3 regions of the Paenarthrobacter aurescens genome follow, and region 1 is predicted to be linked to each of the others. Evidence: riboswitches for the same ligand, from Rfam matches in the RefSeq annotation. Region 1 holds a riboswitch; each other region holds the start of a gene.

Region 1 (7,445 bases):
AGGCCTTGCTGTGGAAGTAAAGATCGGCATTCAGAACGTTGGCCGTGAGATCGTGCTCGAATCCTCCTTGGATGCTGACGCCGTTGCCAAGATTGTGGCCGAGGCCGTTACCAATGGCTCCGAGCTGCGCCTCACTGATGAGAAGGGTCGCCAGGTGATCGTTCCCGGCAACGTGCTGGGCTATGTTGAGATTGGCGCTGAGGAAGTTCGCCGCGTAGGTTTCGGCGCCCTCTAAGGCATTCCCTTCCACCCGTTGTCCGCTAAGGAGTTTTGATGCTTTCTCTCGTCGTGGTGGTTTTGGCCACTATTGCCACCGGTTTCATCGTGTGGGCCAACGACAAGCGGCACAGCAAATACGGGATCGCCTTACCGGCCGGCGTCTCTGCGGCTGTGGGAACCCTGAGTTGGATCGCATTCATCAGCGCCGGCTTGGGTTACCAGCCTGGCGCCACGTGGATTCCGTGGGTTTTACCCATTGTCCTGGGAACGGCAGCTGCCGCCGGTGTGGTGGTTTTCCTGGGCCGGACACGCACCAGGCATGATACTGCGGCCCTTACCAAGGCGCTGCGGCTCTAAGACCGCAAATGTCAGGGACCGTCACTTTTGGGTGACGGTCCCTGCTTTTAAGCCACTTTATGACGCCGGATACCTCCCGGGCTGGGCAACTGCACCTGTCTCTGCTGCTGCCCCGCTCACAGCCTTGGCCGCGGCGACGTCACGCTGAGTCACGTGTCCGCCGGCGTCGTGGGTTACGTAGCGGAGGAAAACCCTGTTGTAGCGCCACTCCAAGTCAGGATGGTGTTGTTGTTCCTCGGCGATCCGGCCGATCGCGGCAATGAGCGCCAGTGCCCCGGCCGACGTCGGAGTTTTATAGACCGTCACCAGGCCATCCTGGTGCTTCCAGTCGGGAAGGTCTCCGAGGGCAGCCTGAATGGCTGTCTCCGTCATCTGATCTGCCATGACTGCTCCTTCATTGCTTTGGAACGCGCCGTTAGAGGAACTCTGCCCGGCCCTCCATCGCCGAGGACGCCAGCGCATGTTCCCGCCGTGGGATCCGGCCTGCCTGCTTTGCCAGCCTACCGGCCACCACGGCGTGTTTGAAGGCCTCACCCATTTGCACAGGGTTCTGAGCACGGGTTACCGCGGTGGCGAGGAGGACAGCATCGCAGCCCAGCTCCATGGCCAAGGCGGCATCCGAGGCGGTCCCGATCCCGGCGTCGAGAACAACCGGCACGGAGGCCCGTGACACGATCAGCTCAATGTTGTGCGGGTTCAGGATGCCAAGTCCGGTTCCGATGGGCGAGCCCAAGGGCATCACTGCCGTGGCCCCCAGGTTCTCCAGCCTGAGCGCCAGGACGGGGTCGTCGTTGGTATAGGCGAATACCTTGAATCCGCGATTGACCAGTTGCTCGGTTGCTTCCACAAGTTCCACGGCGTCAGGAAGGAGCGTCTGTTCATCGGCGATCACTTCCAGCTTCACCCAATCGGTCTCCAGGGCTTCCCGGGCCAACTCAGCAGTCATCACGGCATCCTTGGCGGTAAAACAACCAGCGGTGTTGGGCAGCACACGGATGTTGTGGTCCACCAGGAGCTGGAACAAGGATCCCGTTTCGGCCGGCGAGTAGCGGCGCATCGCCACCGTGGTGAGTTCCGTCCCGGAGGCAAGAAGGGCAGCCCCCAAGCCATCCAGGCTCGGCGCACCGCCGGTGCCCATGATGAGGCGGGATCCGAGCTCCACGCCATCGATCACCAGGGCGTCTCTGCCCAGCCCGGTGGCGGGAACGTCGGTGGTGCGAACGTCAACGTTTGATGTTGTCATGGTTCAGCCTCCTTGGACTGCTGTTACGAGTTCGAGTTCGTCTCCGTCGGCGAGCGCTGTTGCGGCCCATTGGCTGCGCGGCACCACCTCGGAGTTACGTGCGACGGCGACACCCAGCTTCCCGCCGTCGGCCGCCTGTCCGCTTGGGTCCAGGGCGCGGCCGGTGATGGAGGTGACGAGAGTGCTGACGGAGGCGTCATCGGAGACTGCATGATCGGTTCCGTTGAGTTTGATGTTCATGCGGATTCCTTGGTGGGGGTTGATGCTGATGGTGTGGGCAGTGCGGGAAGGGAAGCGGTGTTGGTGAAACGATCGGGGCGGAAGGGCGCCCAACGCGGGTCCGTGGAACCGTTGAGGAGATCCCCCGCGATTTTGGCGGCCACTGGTGTCAGCAGCACTCCGTGGCGGAAGAAGCCCGTGGCAACGATCAGGCCGGCAACCTCTCCTGTGTCACTTGTAACCCTGCCCAGGAGGGGTGCGTTGTCCGGGGTCCCGGGGCGGGCCCGGGCAGTTGCCTCCAGGAGTTCCAACTCGGCCACGGCGGGCACCAGAACCTGGGCATCCCTGAGCAGCTGGTAGACGCCACCTGCAGAAACAGCGTTGGATGGCGCTGACAATCCGTCCTCACGTTGTGTCGCGCCAATCACCACAGTGCCATCGTCCCGGGGCACGATGTAGACCGGCACTCCCCGAACCATCCCCCGGATGGTGGAGGAGACCAGCGGCCGCAGGTGCGCAGGAACGCGAAGCCGGAGAATGTCGCCATAGACAGGTCTCACCGGAAGGTTCAATCCATCAGGCAGTCCGGACAGATGCGGGGCTCCCAGCCCGTTGGCCACCACGGTCTCCCGGGCCGTGACCGTGGCACCGGACTCAAGCTGAACTCCAGTGACGCGCCCCCGGTCCCACAGCAGACTGCGTGCAGGGGAAGAAACTGCGTATCCAGCATCGGCTCCGGCTACCCAGGAAGGGTCTTCGGGTCCGTGCGAGGACAATCCACTGGCGATGCATGCCGCGAGTTTTCGCGGATCTACCTGGTGGTCTGCGGGGATGTCCAAAGCGCAGGAAATCTGCGGGCTGAGAAGCGGTTCGCGTTGCCTCGCATCCCGCAGGGTGAGCGGCTCAATGCCTAAACCGGCCGCAAGTTGCACTGCCCTCAGGTCTGCGAGCGCCCTGCGATCGGCGGCATCAGCACCCACGGCGAGGGTGGGCGTCGTGCGGTATCCGCTGTCCCCTCCCTGTGTGGATAGTCCCTTCACGAAGGCGGGCCAAAGCCGGGAAGACTCGAGCATCAACTCCAGGAGTTCTTCCTCCTGATAATGCAGTTCGCTGACGGGGGCAAGCATTCCTGCCGCAGCGAACGTTGCGCCCGAGGCCGGCTCAGGATCGATCAGTACTACTGAACGGCCTTGCCGCCTGGCTTCGTGGGCAATGCCGTGGCCTATGATGCCGGCGCCGATCACGGCAACGTCTGCCTGGAGGTGGGTATGGCGGGAATCTGCCATTCGTTTCCTTCCCTACGCCGGTACTAGCCGGATCAGGTCAAGCGGTCGGCTCTGAAGCCCTCTCAGCCGGACGGTCATATGACGATCGTCGCGGCTCCCGCAGTACGTGCCCAGTTTAGAGGAACTACTCTGGTTTCCATGACCCAGCCTGACGCTCTTGCCGCCGCCCGCCTCTACCTGTGCACCGATGCCCGTAAACGGCAGGGCGATTTTGAAGATTTTGTGGATGCCGCTTTTGAGGGTGGGGTGGACATCATTCAACTCCGGGACAAGACGTTGGAAGCTGCTGAGGAACTGGAAATATTGGCCGTCCTGCGGAGCGTCGCGCAGCGGCACGGGAAGCTGTGGGCCGTTAACGACCGTGCCGATGTTGCCAGTATTTCCGGGGCTCCTGTGTTCCACATCGGCCAGAAGGACCTGCCATTGACGGCCGCCCGGACGCTCCTGCCGAACGTCACCGGAATCGGCTTGTCCACCCACACGCCGGAACAGATTGACGCGGCGCTGGCCACCGCCCAAGGTCCTCTGGGACTGGATTATTTCTGTGTGGGTCCCGTGTGGGCAACACCTACCAAACCCGGCCGGGCTGCTGTTGGTACCGGCTTGGTCACATATGCCGCAGAAGCACAGAAGCGAGCGGATCACGAAGTGACGCTGCCGTGGTTCGCCATTGGGGGCATCGACCACAACAACGTGGAAGAAGTAGTCGCGGCCGGCGCCGGCAGGATTGTTGTGGTCCGCGCCATCACTGAGGCAACGGACCCGACGGCGGCAGCGAAGTCGCTGCTGCAGGCGCTGGACGCCGTGTAACAGGACACCAGAGAGCGCTGTGAGGGGGCAGCAGGCAGCTAAGCGGTGAGGCCAAGGCCCGTCATGCGGCGGGCGTGCTTGGCAGCAAGTTCCGCCGTCAGCGTTTTGACCGCGGCACGCGCATCCGGGGTGTTCTTCAGCGCCGGGCCGAGGACGGGATGTTCCACACCGACGCGCTGGGCCTGCGTCAAGGCCTCTCCCACCAGGCGCCGCCCCCATAGGGCGAGACGCGAGGCCAGGCGAGGGTCATCGGCCAAGGCCCTGTTCAGCAGGACGCGAAGCACTTCTGTGGCTTGATCGGGGGAAGCCACGCGTTCAACAAAGTGCTGGGTTGTTGAGTCGAGGAACATGGACACAGCCCTGTAGAAGTCCGAGGACACGGTGTCGATCACATAGGCCTTCATGACCGATTCGAACCAGTCCCCCGGTTTGGTGCGCTCGTGGAAATGGTCAAAGGAGCGTTGGAACGGCAGCATGGCGTGCTCGGGGTCAACCCCGATCTCCCACAACCGATCGCTGAGGAGGGCAAAGTTGCCATATGCTCCCACGGCTATTTTTGCCAGCACAGACCTGTCATGAAGCGTAGGTGCTTCACGGGAATCGAGGGAAAGCCGCCCAAAAGCAGATAGTTCCCCGTAAGCCATGGCGCCGAGCAACTCCGCGGAGAGTTGCCCGGCGGAGGTTGCGGCGTCCAAGGAAGTGCCCATGTACCCAGCCTATCCCCGGCCGGCCGTGACGTTACCGGGGGGTTGAGTTCCTGCGTCCAGCGCTATTGCTATTAGGCTGACTCGAAGTGAGTTGACTGCCGCGTGCCCTGCACGCCGGATGTCCTCCTTTTTCGCACCCAATTCCTTGAAGGATTCCCATGAGTCACCCGAGTTACCCACCCGTGCCACAAGACGACGCCGGGTCATCAGTTCCGCAGGTCCCCGCGGCGCCTTACAGCCATAACGGCCAATTCCAGGGTGGAGCCCAGGCAAGCTACCAGCCGGGCCCCGGAACCAGCCCGTATGGGATCCCGGGCGGGGAAATTCCGGCCAAGTCCTTCATGACCACCTGGATTCTGGCACTGCTCCTGGGTGGATTCGGTGTGGACCGTTTCTACTTGGGCAAGATCGGTACAGGAATCGCGAAGCTGCTCACTGCTGGAGGCTTCGGCATCTGGTCAATCGTGGACCTCATCATCACTTTGACCGGTAACGCCCGGGACAAGCAAGGCCGTCCCCTAGCTGGCTACCCGGAGAACAAAAAGAAGGCCTGGATCATCACCATCGTGGTCTGGTTCGCCGGCCTGATCGCTGGAATCGTGTCCACGGTGCTGTCTTTGAGCCTTGTTGCTGCCGCAGTCCAGCAGGCCGGAACCTCGCCGGTCGCACCGCTCCCCTCGGCCTCCCAAGGCCCCCTGATCCCGTCCTCAGGAACTGCCAGCGAAGCAAACACCTTCACGGTAACTGTTGATGAGGGCACCACGGTGAAGGTGGGCGTCATTGATTCCCTGTACACCCAGGAGATCCCCTCAATGTCCTACATGAAACCCGCCAACGGGGGCTTCCTTGTCCTGGAGGTGTCCTGGGAGACCGTGACCGGGACCAGCTTCGCAGCACCAACCAACTTTGAGGCCTACGATGCCGACGGCAAACAGGGAGAACTTTTGTTCCTCGAGGAAGGCCTGGGCAGTCTGCCCATGGGGACTGTTGCCTCGGGGGAAGCCAAGCAGGGAGTGATCGCGTTCGACATCAAGAACGGCCCCACCACCGTTGTGATCGCAGATGTCTACGGTGAAGAAGCAGCAACCTTCACCCTGACACCCGCAGCCGGGCAGTAGCCCACCGGAGGTTCTCCGGCCACAAACCTATCCGGACCTGCGCCACTATCGCAGGTCAGAGCCCGCCGCCCCTGCCTGGGACGGCGGGTTCTTTCGTCCGGCGTCCAAGACTACGGACACATTTGGGGCTAACCTGATTTTCGTGTCACATCATCGGATAGCGCCCAACGTAGACGACTCCTCGGACCAGCTCGCGGCGGCCCTTGCGGCCCTCCGAACGGAGCTGGAACTGCCCGGCGAGTACCCTGCCGAAGCGGTGGAAGAAGCACGGCTCGCCGTGGAGGCCCTTGCCCTGCCGGGTCATGACCTGCGCAACATACCGTTCGTGACCATAGATCCGGCCACATCCACTGACTTGGACCAGGCCTTGTTCATTGATCGCGCCGGCGATGGCTACAAGGTCCTGTACGCGATCGCCGATGTCCCTTCCTTCGTGGCTCCCGGTGGCGCCTTGGACAACGAGACGCGTGAACGCGGGCAAACCTTCTACGCCCCGGATGGGCGGATTCCGTTGCACCCTGAGGTCATCAGCGAGAATGCCGGAAGCCTCCTGGCCAACCAGGACTGCAGTGCTTTTGTGTGGGACTTCGATGTTGATGCCGCAGGCGAAGTGCAGGCAGTCACCGTTTCCCGCGCCGCCGTCCGCAGCACTGCCAAGTTGAGCTACAAAGGCGCACAACAGCAGATTGATGACGGCACTGCCCCAACCGTTCTTCAGCTCCTCAAGGAATTGGGACTCAAGCGCGTTGAACTGGAGCGGCAACGTGGCGGAGCAAGCCTGAACATGCCTGAGCAGGAAATTGTCCAAGCGACCGACGGCGGCGGATACAGGATCGCTGCCGCCCCGTCCCTCCCGGTTGAGGACTGGAATGCACAAATTTCCCTGATGACCGGCATGGCAGCTGCGCAGATGATGCTTGACGGGAAGGTGGGCATTCTGCGCACCATGCCCGCGCCGGATGACCGGTCACTGCTCCATTTCAAGCGCCAAACTTCCGCACTCGGCAAACCATGGGACGGTAACGTCCCCTACGGCGAGTACCTGAGGACCTTGGACGCAACGGAACCCAGGCAACTGGCCATCCTGCACTCAGCAGGTATGTTGTTCCGGGGCGCCGGCTACACCCCGTTTGACGGCGAGGTACCTGCAGAGGTCATCCAGGCAGCCATCGGGGCTCCGTACGCCCACACCACCGCACCCCTCCGCCGCCTGGTGGATCGCTTTGTCCTGGTGATCTGCGAAGCACTCAGCAACGGCCAGGAAATCCCGCAGTGGGCCCGCGAGGCCCTCCCGTCGCTGCCGGAGATCATGGCCTCCTCGGATCAGTTGGCCGGGCGCCTCGAGCGTGCGGCGCTGGACACTGTGGAAGCAGCCCTCGTGGCCAACCACATCGGCCAGGAATTTGACGCTGTTGTCATCTCAGGGTCCAAACCCTCCAATGGGAACTCCAGGGGAAACGGCAACGGAAACGGCAACGGCCCCTAT
Region 2 (7,445 bases), 350 kb from region 1:
GCCAAGCGGGCAAACGCTGCCTCGGCAGCCCCTACCGGAGCGGCTTTTGGTCAGGGTGCAGCAGACTTCGATCCGTCATCGCTGAATCTTCCCAAGGGCTTTGACAAGTTCCTCGGAAAGTAAATATTGCGTCCTAAGGAGCCGGGCCTCCCGGCTCCTTAGGATGTCAGAGCCGTGGAATAGGCTGAATCAATGCATAAGCAGCGCGTAGTTTTCGTCCACGGCCTGGGCAGTTTCGGTGCTGCGGCCTGGCCGAAGCAGCATGGCATGGCCCTTGCTTATGACGCCCTCTTCCTTCGGCGGCACGGCTTTGACGCCGTCGCCGAACCAACGGAATCCAATGTGGCGGCGGACGTTGCCATAGTGATCAATGCCTTGGCCGACTCCGGTGGAGGTCACGTCGTTGCCCATGAACAAGGTGCAATTTCGGCCATGCTGGCTGCCATCGAACGCCCCGAGCTGGTGCATTCGCTCACGTTGGTGGAGCCCGCCTGTTTGTCCCTGACGGCTGAGCTCCCGGCCACGGCTTCCCACCGGGCCCTCATGGAACCGTTGTTCGACGCCCGCACGCAACTCAACGACGCCGATTACCAGCGTGAATATTTCCGCCGGGCGTTCTCTGCTGAAACGGGTGGGCTGGACACCGCCGAAGCCCGGCGTTCCGCCCGTAGGCTCCGGCTCCAGGCACCGCCATGGGAGGCGCCGCTCCAGATTGTTCCAGGGGTCCCCACCCTGGTCCTCACCGGCGGGTGGGAACCCCTCTACGAGGAAATTGCGGGCTACCTCCAGGAAACCGGTGCCCTCCGCCGCGTGGCAGCGGGCGGACACCGGCCCCAGGATTCCGTTGACGGCGATCAAGCTATTCGTTCGTTCATCGCCGATGTTGGCCGGGCGATGTCAGTTCAGGCCTCCTGAACTGCTGCCCTGGTTTGCGGGGACCTGAAGCTCGGGCAGGTACACCTTTCCCCCTGAGGCCAGGAACTCCTGGCTCTTCTCGCGCATCCCGTTATACATTCCTGCGATTGCAGCCTGGGAGTCTGCCGAACCGTATTCGTCGCGGATGTCCTGGCTGATGCGCATCGAACAGAACTTAGGTCCGCACATGGAGCAGAAATGGGCGGTTTTTGCGGGTTCTGCCGGCAGTGTCTCGTCGTGGAACGCTTCTGCGGTGACAGGGTCCAGGGACAAAGCGAACTGGTCCCTCCAGCGGAACTCGAACCGCGCCTTGGACAGCGCATCATCACGTTCGTGAGCTCCCGGGTGCCCCTTGGCGAGGTCAGCCGCGTGCGCCGCGATTTTGTACGTGATGACGCCAGTCTTGACGTCGTCCTTGTTGGGGAGACCCAAGTGCTCCTTAGGGGTCACGTAACAGAGCATCGCCGTACCGTAGCGTGCAATCTCCGTAGCACCGATGGCCGAGGTGATGTGGTCATAGCCAGGCGCGACGTCAGTAACCAGCGGACCCAAGGTGTAGAACGGCGCACCCTTGCACAGTTCCTGCTGGCGCTCAACATTCTCCCGCACAAGATGGAACGGAATGTGGCCGGGGCCTTCCACCATGACCTGGACGTCGAATTCCCACGCCCGCTGTGTCAACTCCGCGAGCGTATCCAACTCGGCAAACTGCGCGGCGTCGTTGGCGTCCGCAACGGAACCAGGACGCAGCCCGTCGCCCAAGGAGAACGCGACATCGTACTGGGCAAAGATTTCGCACAGCTCGTCAAAGTGTGTGTAGAGGAAGTTCTCCTGGTGGTGAGCAAGGCACCAACCGGCCATGATGGAACCGCCGCGGGATACGATTCCCGTGACCCTGTTGGCGGTCAACGGCACGTACCTGAGCAGAACGCCTGCATGGATGGTCATGTAGTCCACGCCCTGCTCGCATTGTTCGATCACGGTATCGCGGAAGATCTCCCACGTCAGCTGGTTGGCTTCGCCGTTCACCTTCTCCAGCGCCTGGTATATGGGGACTGTTCCGATGGGAACGGGCGAGTTGCGGATGATCCACTCACGCGTGGTGTGGATGTCATCTCCCGTGGAGAGATCCATCACTGTGTCAGCACCCCACTGCGCCGCCCACTGCAGTTTGTCCACTTCTTCGGCTATTGAACTGGTGACTGCCGAGTTGCCGATGTTCGCGTTGATCTTGACCAGGAATGCCTTGCCGATGATCATCGGCTCTGATTCGGGGTGGTTGATGTTGTTCGGGATAATCGCCCTTCCCGCGGCGACTTCGCTGCGGACAAGTTCAACATCGCAGCCCTCCCTCAATGCCACGAACTGCATCTCCGGTGTCACGATGCCTTGTTTCGCGTAGTGCATTTGCGTGACGGTCTTACCGTCGACGGCGCGGCGCGGCACCGGCTGCGCGCCTTTCCACTCCGCTGAAGCTGCTCCTCGCCGAACTGCGGATTTACCGTCATCGAGCAGGTTCCGTTCGCGCCCCGAATACGCCTCAGTGTCTGCACGGGCTTCAATCCATGGGGTACGGAACGGCTCCAGACCCACCACGGGATCGCTGCCCGGGCCGGCTGTCCGGTAAACCTGTAGAGGCGGGTTGGCTAGACCATTGGGAGAAGACTCCAACGCGATCTCCGTAACGGGAACCCGAATGCCATGCTCGGGATCTTCCAACCAGGCCAGCGAGTGGGACTTCAACGACTGCGTGACGGCCTGATTTTGGCCCGCGTTCTTCCCGTTTTGGGCCGCGTTCGTCCCGTTTTGGGCAGGGCTGTGCTGTGTTTCTGTGGTGCTCAAGGGAATACTCACTTCCTTCGCCGGCATTACCCGGACAGGTTCAACGGTCGCAGACTGCATCAGTCCGATCTCAGCCCCTGCAGGGGCCCCCGTGTGGTCGTAGACGAAGCTACCACAGCTCTGAACAGCGGCCCAGTCACATGCCGGCAGCGGGCTGTGTCGCGCTGCCCCGCTACGCTTTTACCATGGCCGACATCATCGAATTCATTGGACCTGTGCTCGTCTCGGCGACCGAGGAGCGCCAGGGGATGTGGTCCGTGGATGGAGTTCTGACCTTCCAGCGCCCCACGGTCATGCCGGACGTTGTGTTGGAGGGGTGGGTTCTGCCTGGTTTGGTGGATGCTCACTGCCACATCGGACTAGGGGCAGGCGGAGCGGTTGATGAGCAAACCACCCTGGCTCAGGCCCAAGCGGACCGCGACGCCGGAACGCTGCTGATCCGCGATTGCGGATCGCCCAGCGACACGCGCTGGGTCCAACAGCGGTCTGATCTGCCCCGACTCATCCGTTCAGGCCGGCATATTGCCAGGAGCCGGCGCTACCTCCGCGGTCTGGGCCACGAGATTGAACCGGAGCAGCTGGTGGAGACCGTCCGAAAGGAAGCCCGGGACGGTGATGGCTGGGTAAAACTGGTGGGCGACTGGATAGATCGTGGCGTCGGAGACCTCGCCGCATCGTTTCCGGCAAAGACCGTGAGGGACGCCATCGCGGCCGCGCATGATGAAGGTGCCAGGGTTACGGCTCATTGCTTCGCCGAGGACACCATCGATCACATGCTCGATGCCAACATTGATTGTATTGAGCACGCCACCGGCCTCCTGCCCAGGCATCTGCCCCGTTTGGTGGAGCAGTCAGTCCCAATAGTTCCCACACTTGTCAACATCGCCACCTTCCCGGACATAGCCGCGCAGGCAGCGCCGAAGTTTCCGCAGTACGCGGATCACATGCTCCGGCTCTGGAATCGTCGTCATGAGCGCGTGGGGGAGGCGTTCGAGGCCGGGGTCACCATCTATGCGGGGACCGACGCGGGAAGCGTCATTAAACACGGCAGGATTGCGGACGAAATGATGGAACTGCACGACGCCGGCCTGCCGCCTGCCGCTGTCCTGGAGGCCGCCGCGTGGGGTGCCCGGGCATGGTTGGGAGCCGAGGGCATCAGCGAGGGCGCCCGGGCCGACGTCGTGTTGTGCAGTGACGACCCTCGACGCCGCCTGGCCACGGTCACTGACCTTAAACACATAGTCCTTGGAGGACATGTCGTCCGTTAGGAATAAATTGAAGCTTCAAGTAATTTATAAAGGTAGAAGGATGCCGATTCGCGGCCACCTCAGAACCGGGAGCTTCACATGACCATTTCAACCAGTCAGGATCTTCTGCCTGCCGAACTCACCATGGGCACCGTCATGCTCAAGGTTGGCGACATGAAGGTCATGAGCGACTACTACCAGCGCGCCCTGGGCCTGAAGGTGGTTGCCGAGCAGGATGGTGGGCTGTATCTGGGGCGAGTCGGCAAGCCGGTGGTTCACCTTGCTCCGGCGGCGGGACTGCAGATTCCAGGGCGGGGCGAGGCCGGCTTGTTTCACACGGCCATCCTGTTCGAGGACCAGCCTTCATTGGCCGCCACCATTGCCACTGCCGCAGAGTATGAACCCCGCGCTTTTGCGGGGAGCGCCGACCACCTGGTCAGTGAAGCCTTCTACTTCACAGACCCCGAAGGCAACGGCATTGAGCTCTACTATGACAAGCCGCGTGAGCTTTGGCAGTGGGACGGCAAAAACGTGGTGATGGACAATGTGGCATTGCCACCGCAGCGCTTTCTCCAGCAGCACCTGAGTGAAGCTGCCGTGACAGGGCAGCACGAAGCCGCCGCCGGGATCGGGCATGTCCACCTGCAAGTGGGTGATGTGGAGACTGCGCAGAAGTTCTACGTCCAAACGCTCGGCTTCGAGCGCACCGCAGGCTGGCACGGGCAGGCACTGTTCGTTTCCGCTGGCGGCTATCACCATCACATGGCCATGAACGTCTGGAACAGCCGTGGGGCAGGTCCGCGAAAAGACACTCTTGGCCTGGGCGAGGTGCTCATTGAGGTGCCGGGAAGTGACCACGTGGCAGCGCTGGCTGATCGTCTCAAGGTTGCCGGTGTGCCAAATCATCACACCGGAGCCGAGCTTCACTTTGAGGATCCTTGGCGGAACAAACTGCGGGTTGCCGTCCGCTAGGCCTTGTCCGCCGAATTGCCTGTGCGCCCGTTGTGCTGCACTAGGCTGGAGGGAGACGGCGCGGAACCACTCGGATTTTCGCGTCGCCGCCCCGTCAGCACGAAGGAATGAGAGTACTTTCCATGGGCTTTGCCGAAATTTTTGTAGCCACCCACGATGAAGCACTCAAGCGGGCCGCGGCCTTGGAGAAGGGTGCCGATGTCACCGGCCCGGCCGTGCGGATTGACGGCATCACCGACTTCGAGGTTGAGCAGTTGGGCGATCTGGCCGGCCAGGCAGTCCATGCCGCAGGCGCTGACTACGAACTTGCCTTGGTGGATGTCACCAGCGATGCACTCCTTGGGGTCCCGGAAGCCATGGTGCGGGCTCTTGCCGAGCTTCTGACCTACGAAAGCGAAGGTGACGCCAACGTTCTGGACGACGTCGCCGCCGCCTGGGCTGCGCAGGATGATATGCCTTTCAACGCTGCGCAATCGCGCCAATACGTCCAGCAGCTCGCTGCCCTTGCAACGGACGTTGAGAAGGCTGACCGTGCAGGGCTCTATGTCTGGTCCAACTAAGGCGCAGAGTACTGCAGAGACGCAGCAGTAACCGGGGGAGTGGGGAAGAACACGCCGCCCCACGCAGCCGAAGTCGTATTTACTCCGGGCATCTGGCACAATAGACAGGTACTCGATCGGTGCGGCCCCTCTCTCCGTGCTCGTGTCTTGTCCTTAGAACCGTCAAGTATGGCCCGCCCCACGGGTGCAGAACGTCGGGTTCAACCTCGTTTCAGAAACAGGAGTGACCACAAAAGTGGCCGTAAAGATTCGCCTTAAGCGCTTCGGTAAGATGCGCGCACCGTACTACCGCATCGTCGTCATGGATGCCCGCGCCAAGCGCGATGGCCGTGCCATTGAAGAGATCGGCAAGTACCACCCCACCGAAGAGCCGTCGTACATCGAGGTCGCTTCCGAGCGCGCCCAGTACTGGCTTTCAGTTGGTGCCCAGCCCACCGAGCAGGTTGCCGCGATCCTCAAGATCACCGGTGACTGGCAGAAGTTCAAGGGCCTGCCGGGCCAGGAAGGCACCCTGAAGACCAAAGCTCCGAAGGAAGCCTTCGTAGCCCCGGAGAAGGGTTCCGTTATCATCCCGGAAGCCATCACCAAGAAGGCCAAGAAGGACGAAGCCGAAGCTCCGGCCGAGGCTGAAGCAGAGACCACCGAGGCTGAGTAAGTTGCTGGCAGAAGCGCTCGAGCACTTGGTCCGTGGGATCGTTGACAGCCCTGAGGATGTCAAGGTCAGTGCCAAGAACAATCGCCGCGGGGAATCCCTCGAGGTGCGTGTTCACCAGGAGGACCTCGGACGGGTGATCGGCCGTCAGGGACGCACCGCACGCGCATTGCGCACAGTGGTTGCAGCTTTGGCTGGTGGCGAGCAGGTCAGGGTCGACGTCGTCGACACCGACCGTCGCCGGTAACGCGCTCAGCACTACTTGTCTTAGATCCGGCCCCTTCACCGAATATGGTGGAGGGGCCGGATTGCTTTATCCCCCATTTCATCACCGTGGCTGCCCGGCGGCGCGGTACATAAGAATTCAGAGGAATCCATGCAGCTCCAGGTGGCCCGGATCGGCAAACCGCACGGTATTCGCGGCGAGGTAACGGTGCAGGTACTCACCGACGCGCCTTCCGAGCGATTCGTCGCTGGAACCGAGTTTGTGGTGGAGCCGGCTTCGGCCGGCCCGCTGACCATCCGCAGTGCCCGGTGGAACAAGGACATCCTCCTGCTGGGCTTCGAGGAAATCGCGGACCGTAACGCCGCCGAGGTCATCCGGGGGGCGAAGCTCTTCATCGAAACCGAGGAACTCGACGACGAAGACGACGACGAAGGCTGGTACGAGCACGAGCTGGTGGGCCTGGAGGCCCGGGTTGGTTCGCAGGTAGTGGGCACAGTGGCCGCGCTCACAACCTTGCCCGTCCAGGACCTCCTGACAGTCAAGGCTCCCGACGGCAAGGAAATCCTCGTTCCCTTCGTTGAAGAAATCGTTCCGGAGGTCAACGTCGAGGATGGCTACATCCTTATCACTCCGCCGTCGGGCCTCTTCGAGATCAACGACGAGAACCCCAAGGAGCCCAAGGATGGTGCCGGGGATGATGCCTGAATGAGGATCGATGTTGTCAGTATCTTTCCTGAGTACCTCGCTCCGCTGGAGCTATCACTCATAGGCAAGGCCCGCCAGGACGGATTGCTGGAGCTGAACGTCCACGATCTGCGCTCCTTCACCACGGACAGGCACCGGACGGTTGATGACACGCCCTATGGTGGCGGTGCCGGAATGGTCATGAAACCCGAGCCGTGGGCTCAGGCGCTGGAATCAGTTGCCGGAGCAGGCATGGACTCCAAGCCGGTGCTGATTGTGCCGTCGCCGGCAGGGGAAAAATTCAATCAGGCCTTGGCTTATGAGCTGGCCGAAGAACAACAACTCGT
Region 3 (7,445 bases), 440 kb from region 1:
ATGGCGGCCCGGCATGCCCAAAAAACGCCGGTCCACCAAAGTGATGTTCGCTTCCACAGTGCTGTTGCTCGAAGCCTTCGTGGCGTTCTTCGGCACGCTGGCCGTTTTCGGCTTGAGGCGGGGCGAGGTGGACCCCGCCATCATCCTGGGCGTGGGCATCGCACTGACAGTGGTGTTGATTCTGGCATGTGCTGTGTTGTCCAAGCCCTGGGGCGTCGCCCTGGGCTGGGGACTGCAAGTGGTGCTGATCCTCACAGGCTTTGCCGAACCCACCATGTTTATTGTGGGGATCCTGTTTGCCATCTGCTGGTGGTACGGGATCAGGGCGGGCATGCGGATTGACCGCGAGGTTGCCCAACGCGACCGCGAGCAAGCCGAGTGGAACGCAGCCCACGGTGACCAAGCTGACCCGCAGACCCCGTAAACTGGCTGGGAAAACCACCAACGTAAGCCACTGAATACATCACATTGGAGCATCTGTGAGCATTGAACGGACCCTTGTCCTGGTCAAGCCCGACGGCGTCGCCCGCAACCTGGGCGGAACCATCCTCGCCCGGATCGAAGCCAAGGGCTACACCCTGGCGGAGCTGAAGAAGGTCAACGCCACCCGCGAACTGCTGGAACAGCACTATGAGGAACACGTGGGCAAGCCGTTCTATGAGCCACTGGTGGAGTTCATGCTCAGCGGACCGGTTATCGCAGCGGTCTTCGAGGGCCACAGGGTGATTGAAGGGTTCCGCTCATTGGCCGGAACCACCGATCCCACGACGGCGTCACCTGGCACCATCCGCGGCGACTTCGGCCGCGACTGGGGCTTGGCAGTCCAGCAGAACCTTGTGCACGGCTCCGATTCGGTTGACTCAGCGGAACGCGAAATCAAGATCTGGTTCGAGGGCTAACCACACCCCTCCCAGCTAAAAGTTAAGGCCAATGTTCATGATGAACATTGGCCTTAACTGTTGGCGTCGCGAGCAGGGGATTATGCCGAAGATGGTACGAAGAGGTGAATGAAGGAAATGAAGATCGTGGCGATCACAGCGACGTACAGCAAGGCAACGATGATCCAGCCATACCCGGACAACAGCTTGACCACGGCAGGCGGCGCCTTGATGACCCCGCTGGTGACGTTGCGGATGGTTACCCATACGAACAGCGGGATCATGGCAGCCCACACCACCATGCAGAACGGACACAGCACGTGGATGACATAGAGGGCCTGGGACCACAGCCACACTACAAAGCCGAAACCCAGGGTTACACCGGCCTGGAGGCCAAGCCAGTAACCCCGTGAATATTTTGCTCCGGCAAGAAGGCCCATTGCAGTAGTGATGATCACGGCAAAGGCCACTATCCCAATGAACATGTTGGGGAAGCCGAACACGGAGCTCTGGGGTGTCTGCATCACCGCACCGCAGGAGACAAAGGGATTTACATCGCACACGGTCACATGGTTGGGGTCCTTGAGTACCTCAAGTTTCTCCAGGACCAGGGCGCCGGACGCCAGCCACCCAATAACGCCGGTAATTAACAGCAGCCAGGCGAACGGCTTGTCCCGGACCGTTGCGGGAAGCGAATCCGCAGGAACCGGTGTGTCCTCCACATGGCTTGGAGCTTGATTGGCCAGGTTTTCCCTGGCGGTGCTTGGCATCGCGGATGTGATCCTTTTCGACAAGTGACCCGGCAAGCCGGGATGGGCTCTTGGGAGGATTGTAACTCCGAAGACTGGACGCCGGCCCCAGCAAGAGGGGGCAGTTGGACGACACAGCGGCCTTCGCTGCGAATGTGCAGGGGTGTGAGAGAATGAACATGGCCGGAAGTCGATCCACATTCGATCTCCGGTCCGGTGACTTTGTTCCCAAGACCGCCAGTATGAGCTGGGCATGCCTGGATCACGTGATCCCCGGTAGGCCCGCCATCACAATGGACGGCACCTGGTTGTGGCAGCAGAACAACGGGTTTCAGAATAAAGGCGCCGGCCTTCCAGGGCTGCCGCACCCCAATGCTGGTGCGAACCGGGAGGCATACTGCCGACTTCTGTCAACGCCTGCGGGTTTTGACAATATTTGCTCCACTGGGCGCCGGATGTGGCGGTGTCGCTGGGGCAGGAGTGTTGCCACATATGGATAATGACCAGGTTGTAGCCGTTAATGACGAGGCAGCTCCCGCGGAAACTGCGGAAGCGCCCAAGAAAACCACCAGGACCCGGCGCAAGGCTGCGCCCAAGGTAGTTGCTGACGTTGAGGCACCAGCTGCCGAGGCGTCCACCCCGGATGTCGCCGCCGAGGCCACCAAGGCGCCGGTGCGCCGCACCCGCTCGCGCAAGAAGGTAGAACCTGCAGAGCCGCTGCCGGGGCTGGGTGAGGAAACCACTGCAGAACCTGAAGCTGCGGCAGAAGCCGGCCCCGAATCAGCCGCCGGGCCCGCCCCCGAAAAGCCGATCCGCCGTCGTCGGGCCACCAAGCCCAAGGCTGAGGCAGCCGAAGCTCCCGCTGTTGCGGAAGCGGCTGAAAAAAGCACGACGCCGGAGCCCGGCTCCCAGCCGGAGGCGCCGGACGCTGAGGCTGCAACGGAAGAGCCCGCGGCCGAAGACGTACTGGCCCGGACCCCTGCCGAGGAAGACGCCCCCGCAGCACCCACCTCGCTTTTCATGGAGCCGGTTTCCATCACCTCCATGATTTTCCAGGCCCCGGACCTCACCACTGTTCCTCGCGTTGCCACGGTGGAAGAAAAGGCAGAAGAGCCCGAAGAAGAAGCCGAAGCCGGTGCTGAGGGCGAGCTTGAAGACGCCGGAAGCCGCCGCCGCCGCAGGAGCCGTGGCCGTCGTGGTCGCCGCGGAACCGAACGGGATGAGAACGAGAATGAAGACGCCCCCGAGTCCGAGGACGAGGACGCGCCTGCAGTTGAAGCACTTGAAGAAGGTGTGACCTCGCGTCGTCGTCGCCGTCGTCGTCGTGGAGACCAGGATCTTGAACTGACCGGCGGCACCGATGATGATCCGCCCAACACGGTCACCCGGGTACGTGCTCCGCGCCCCATCACCGAGACGGCCCCGTCCAACCGGGTGACGGGCGTCAAGGGTTCCACCCGCCTGGAGGCCAAGAAGCAGCGCCGCCGCGAATCCCGCGAGACCGGCCGCCGTCGTCAGGTCATCACCGAGGCTGAGTTCCTGGCCCGCCGTGAATCAGTGGATCGCCAAATGATCGTCCGCCAGCGTGACGACAGAATTCAGATCGGTGTCCTGGAAGACGGCGTACTCGCTGAGCACTTCGTGTCCAAGACCCAGCAGGACTCCCTGATCGGCAATGTGTACTTGGGCAAGGTCCAGAATGTGCTGCCCTCCATGGAAGCTGCTTTCGTGGACATCGGACGTGGCCGCAACGCCGTACTGTACGCCGGTGAAGTCAACTGGGATGCGGTGAACCTTGAAGGCCAGCCGCGCCGGATCGAGAACGCCCTGAAATCCGGCGACTCCGTCCTGGTCCAGGTCACCAAGGACCCTGTAGGGCACAAGGGTGCCCGCCTCACCAGCCAGATCTCCCTTCCGGGCCGTTACCTCGTGTACGTACCCGGCGGTTCCATGACCGGCATCTCACGCAAGCTGCCCGACGTCGAACGCAACCGCCTCAAGCGCATCCTGAAGGACCGCTTGCCGGAAAACGCAGGCGTCATTGTCCGCACAGCCGCTGAAGGTGCGTCGGAGGAAGAACTGACGCATGACATCAACCGTCTGCGCGCACAGTGGGAAGGCATTGAAGGGCAGGCCGCTTCCACCAAGGTCCTTGCTCCTGAACTCCTGTACGGCGAGCCGGACCTGACCATCAAGGTAGTTCGTGACGTCTTCAATGAGGACTTCTCCAAGCTGATTGTCTCCGGTGATGACGCCTGGGACACGATCGAGGCTTACGTGACCTACGTTGCCCCTGATCTGGTGGGCCGCCTGGAAAAGTGGACCAAGGACCAGGACATCTTTGCTGCCTGGCGCATCGACGAGCAGATCCACAAGGCCCTGGAACGCAAGGTTTTCCTGCCCTCGGGTGGTTCGCTGGTTATTGACCGGACCGAGGCCATGACCGTGGTGGACGTCAACACCGGCAAGTTCACCGGCAGCGGTGGAAACCTGGAAGAAACGGTCACCAAGAACAACCTTGAAGCAGCCGAGGAAGTGGTTCGCCAGCTGCGTCTGCGCGACATCGGCGGCATTATTGTCATTGACTTCATTGACATGGTCCTCGAATCCAACCGCGACCTCGTACTGCGACGCATGGTGGAGTGCCTGGGCCGGGACCGCACCAAGCACCAGGTGGCCGAAGTAACGTCCCTGGGCCTGGTCCAGATGACACGCAAGCGCATGGGAACCGGCCTTCTGGAGGTCTTCGGTGAGCAGTGCGAGCACTGTGCAGGCCGTGGCGTGGTCACTCACGACGAACCCGTTGAACACCGCCGCGCCAACGTGGTGGCTGCTGAACACCACCGCCCCAACACCGAGGTGCAGCAGCCCGCTGCGCGCACCGAGCGTAAGCGCCGCCGCGGGAAGGGTGGGGGACAGGCTGTTGCTGAAGCGCCCGCACAGGTCCATACAACCTCGTCCGCCCCGGTAGCCACTGCCCCTGCTGTCTCGGCTGAACCGCAGGATTCTGCCCGTCAGGCCAAGGCTGAGGCCACCAGGGCTGCCTTGGCCACCATTGCAGCTGCAGCGCACGCCGCCCACTTGCATGACGACGAAGTTCACCGCGCAGAAGAGCAGGCACGAGCCGCCGGGCAGCACGAGCCAGCTGGCTCCGCATCCGGATCCGCAGTCAGTGGCGAAGCAGCAGAGGCTGCACGCGAGGCGGCAGTTCAGGAAGCAGCTCAGGAAGCAGCTCAGGAAGCAAGGTCCACTCCGGTCCTGCGCTTCGGCGGGGAAGAAGTTGCGCTGCCATTCGTGGAGCACCACGAGGAACCGCAGGCGGCCAAGCCTGCCATGAGCCTGGATCTGCTGGCTGAAGCGTTCTCCCACCTGGGCGCCGCCCCGGAAGCCGCTGCCACCCAGGACTCTGTTGCCACGCCGGAAGCTGCTGCGCCGAAATCTGCTGACACGCGGGAAGCACCTGCTGCAGAGGAGGATCCCCAGGCCTCTTCACCGTCACGGGGTCGTCGCGGCCGCCGTAACCGCAGTGCCAGCAGGGCACAAGGTGCTGCGAATGAAACCAGTGTGGAGCACCATGAGGTGACGGCATCGGATACCCGAGGTTCAGCCCACGAGGCCAAGGCGCCTGCGGAGCCGGCCAAGAAGGTATCCACCGACGAGCCCATCATCCTTGGAGTGGGGGTCCCGGCCTCGGAGCTCTAGTCCGGGGCATACCGCCCACCACGGAACCTCTGAGGGGTCCCGCGCTATCCGGCATTACCAGGTAGCGCGGGGCCCCTTTGCGTTCTCTTCCGTCCTTGGCAGGGGCAGTCCTTCTTCGGCAGAGAGTTCTTCCCGGTCACATCCACGCTTGTATGCACTCCGGTTCCCGCAGCACACTGCTTCCCGGCTAGGCTTGGGGACTGACACGGGGTGCCGGGCGTTGGGCCCGGCTGAGATCCAGACCCGTTGAACCTGTCCGGTTAGCACCGGCGAAGGGATGTCCTCATGACTGCATCATTATCCTCATCCGTGTACCCGTTTGACGGTGCCCGGGAAACACTGTTGGCCCGCCCCATCCCGCGCGTTCTCAGTATTGCCGGCTCGGACCCCTCAGGCGGTGCCGGAATTCAGGCGGACCTGAAGAGCATTGCAGCGCTGGGTGGGTACGGCATGGCCGCCATCACAGCGCTCACGGCACAGAACACTGTGGGAGTCAGCGCCGTCCACGTCCCACCCGCCCCTTTCCTGCGCCAGCAGCTCGATGCCATCAGCGCTGACATCACCCTTGATGCCGTAAAGATCGGGATGCTTGGCGATGCTGCCGTCATTGACCAGGTCCGGAGCTGGCTCCAGGAGGTGCGCCCCGCCGTCGTGGTCCTTGATCCGGTGATGGTGGCCACCAGCGGTGACAGGCTGCTGCGGGAGTCCGCGGAGCAAGCCCTGCGTTCACTGCTGCCTCTGGCCCACCTCATCACGCCCAACCTTCCTGAGCTGGCCATGTTGCTGGGGGAGCCTGAGGCGGAGGACTGGGCTGCAGCGCTGGATCAAGGCAAGCGCCTGGCTGCGGAATATGGAAACACGGTATTGGTCAAAGGAGGCCATCTGCCGGGCCCGGAATGCCCCGACGCCTTGGTGAACACCACCGGGCTGTTGTCGCGTGACGTGATAGAGGTTTCAGGTCCCCGGATTGTGACGCCCAACAGCCACGGGACAGGTTGTTCGCTGTCTTCGGCCTTGGCGACGGTCCAAGCCCGCACCGGTGACTGGGAAGCTTCATTGCGGGAGGTGAAACCTTGGCTGCTGGGAGCATTGACAGCCTCGGAATACCTGCGGGTGGGTCAAGGGAACGGACCCGTTCATCATTTTCACCACCTCCGGCAAGCGGCCTCGCCTGGGGCCTTTGCTGCAAAGCTGTGGAATGCCGCTGCACCGGAACTCGAATCAATCTACGGGCTCGAATTTATTCAGCAGCTTCAGTCCGGCGAGCTCCCGGAACGTGATTTCAATTACTATCTCGCCCAGGATGCGATCTATCTCAACGGATACTCGAGGGTCTTGGCGCGTGCCGGTGCGCTTGCTCCCACGGAAGAAGAGCAATTGTTCTGGGCCAGGGCTTCCCAGCAGTGCCTGGAAGTTGAGTCGGAGTTGCACAGAAACTGGTTGAGCACCCGCCCTGTGCCAACAGGCACGGGGCCGGTTACCAAGTCTTATGTGGACCACTTGCTGGCGACCTCTGCTTCAGGCAGTTACGCGGTGGTCCTCGCAGCGATCCTGCCCTGCTACTGGTTGTACGCGGAGGTCGGTCAGCAGTTGCATGGCGCCTATGTTGAGGCGGGCGCCCCCGCGGACCACTCGTATGCCGAGTGGTTGAAGACCTACGCCGACCCGGACTTCGCTGCGGCAACGCGAAAAGCGATCAATCTCACGGACGCTGCGGCGATTGCGGCTTCTGATGCCGAGAAGGTGGCCATGATGGAGGCTTTCACCCAGTCCTGCCGCTACGAGACCGCATTCTTTGACGCTCCCAGGCTGTTTGTCTGACGTCGCCAGAGGAACGGTTCAGCAGGCCTCCTCTGCGGAGTTTCCAGAGCAGTTTCAGGGTGATTGTTGGGACACGTCAGCGCGTCGCCGGCCGAATCGCGTTAATCTGGCCCAAACACTGTAGGCTGTATGGGCACGGTGCCGGGAGAGTCCGTTACAACTAGTGATGCAAGTCACGAGGTAGCCTCCGGACCCGGCCTCATTTGCAGCTGAAGGTCAAACTAGCGTAATCTTGATCTTCGGTGCTTACGCCAACACTTGGGTTATGCCCCTTGGAATTGTTCATGGGATGACT

Evidence for each region. Region 1 has a riboswitch for thiamine pyrophosphate ahead of thiO (glycine oxidase ThiO). Riboswitches for the same ligand answer to the same signal wherever they lie in the genome.
Region 2: it holds a riboswitch for thiamine pyrophosphate, as region 1 does, so the genes downstream of both, thiC (phosphomethylpyrimidine synthase ThiC) here and thiO (glycine oxidase ThiO) in region 1, are expected to answer to the same signal.
Region 3: it holds a riboswitch for thiamine pyrophosphate, as region 1 does, so the genes downstream of both, ABI796_RS11045 (bifunctional hydroxymethylpyrimidine kinase/phosphomethylpyrimidine kinase) here and thiO (glycine oxidase ThiO) in region 1, are expected to answer to the same signal.

The regions. Positions count from the first base shown of each region.
Region 1 covers NZ_CP157456.1:2,822,291-2,829,735, forward strand. The annotation lists gene ABI796_RS13000 (DUF3107 domain-containing protein) at 11-235, shown strand; gene ABI796_RS13005 (hypothetical protein) at 274-576, shown strand; gene ABI796_RS13010 (4a-hydroxytetrahydrobiopterin dehydratase) at 634-960, opposite strand; gene ABI796_RS13015 (thiazole synthase) at 992-1,819, opposite strand; gene thiS (sulfur carrier protein ThiS) at 1,823-2,059, opposite strand; gene thiO (glycine oxidase ThiO) at 2,056-3,324, opposite strand; TPP riboswitch at 3,317-3,435, opposite strand; gene thiE (thiamine phosphate synthase) at 3,463-4,134, shown strand; gene ABI796_RS13035 (ferritin-like fold-containing protein) at 4,173-4,841, opposite strand; gene ABI796_RS13040 (TM2 domain-containing protein) at 5,000-5,959, shown strand; gene ABI796_RS13045 (RNB domain-containing ribonuclease) at 6,102-7,445, shown strand, end outside.
Region 2 covers NZ_CP157456.1:2,469,588-2,477,032, reverse strand. The annotation lists gene ffh (signal recognition particle protein) at 1-123, shown strand, start outside; gene ABI796_RS11500 (alpha/beta fold hydrolase) at 193-915, shown strand; gene thiC (phosphomethylpyrimidine synthase ThiC) at 898-2,757, opposite strand; TPP riboswitch at 2,753-2,860, opposite strand; gene ABI796_RS11490 (amidohydrolase family protein) at 2,943-4,025, shown strand; gene ABI796_RS11485 (VOC family protein) at 4,104-4,976, shown strand; gene ABI796_RS11480 (hypothetical protein) at 5,099-5,536, shown strand; gene rpsP (30S ribosomal protein S16) at 5,772-6,191, shown strand; gene ABI796_RS11470 (RNA-binding protein) at 6,193-6,435, shown strand; gene rimM (ribosome maturation factor RimM) at 6,565-7,119, shown strand; gene trmD (tRNA (guanosine(37)-N1)-methyltransferase TrmD) at 7,120-7,445, shown strand, end outside.
Region 3 covers NZ_CP157456.1:2,386,199-2,393,643, reverse strand. The annotation lists gene ABI796_RS11065 (DUF4233 domain-containing protein) at 1-424, shown strand, start outside; gene ndk (nucleoside-diphosphate kinase) at 480-899, shown strand; gene ABI796_RS11055 (vitamin K epoxide reductase family protein) at 980-1,648, opposite strand; gene ABI796_RS11050 (ribonuclease E/G) at 2,120-5,329, shown strand; TPP riboswitch at 5,526-5,624, shown strand; gene ABI796_RS11045 (bifunctional hydroxymethylpyrimidine kinase/phosphomethylpyrimidine kinase) at 5,615-7,150, shown strand.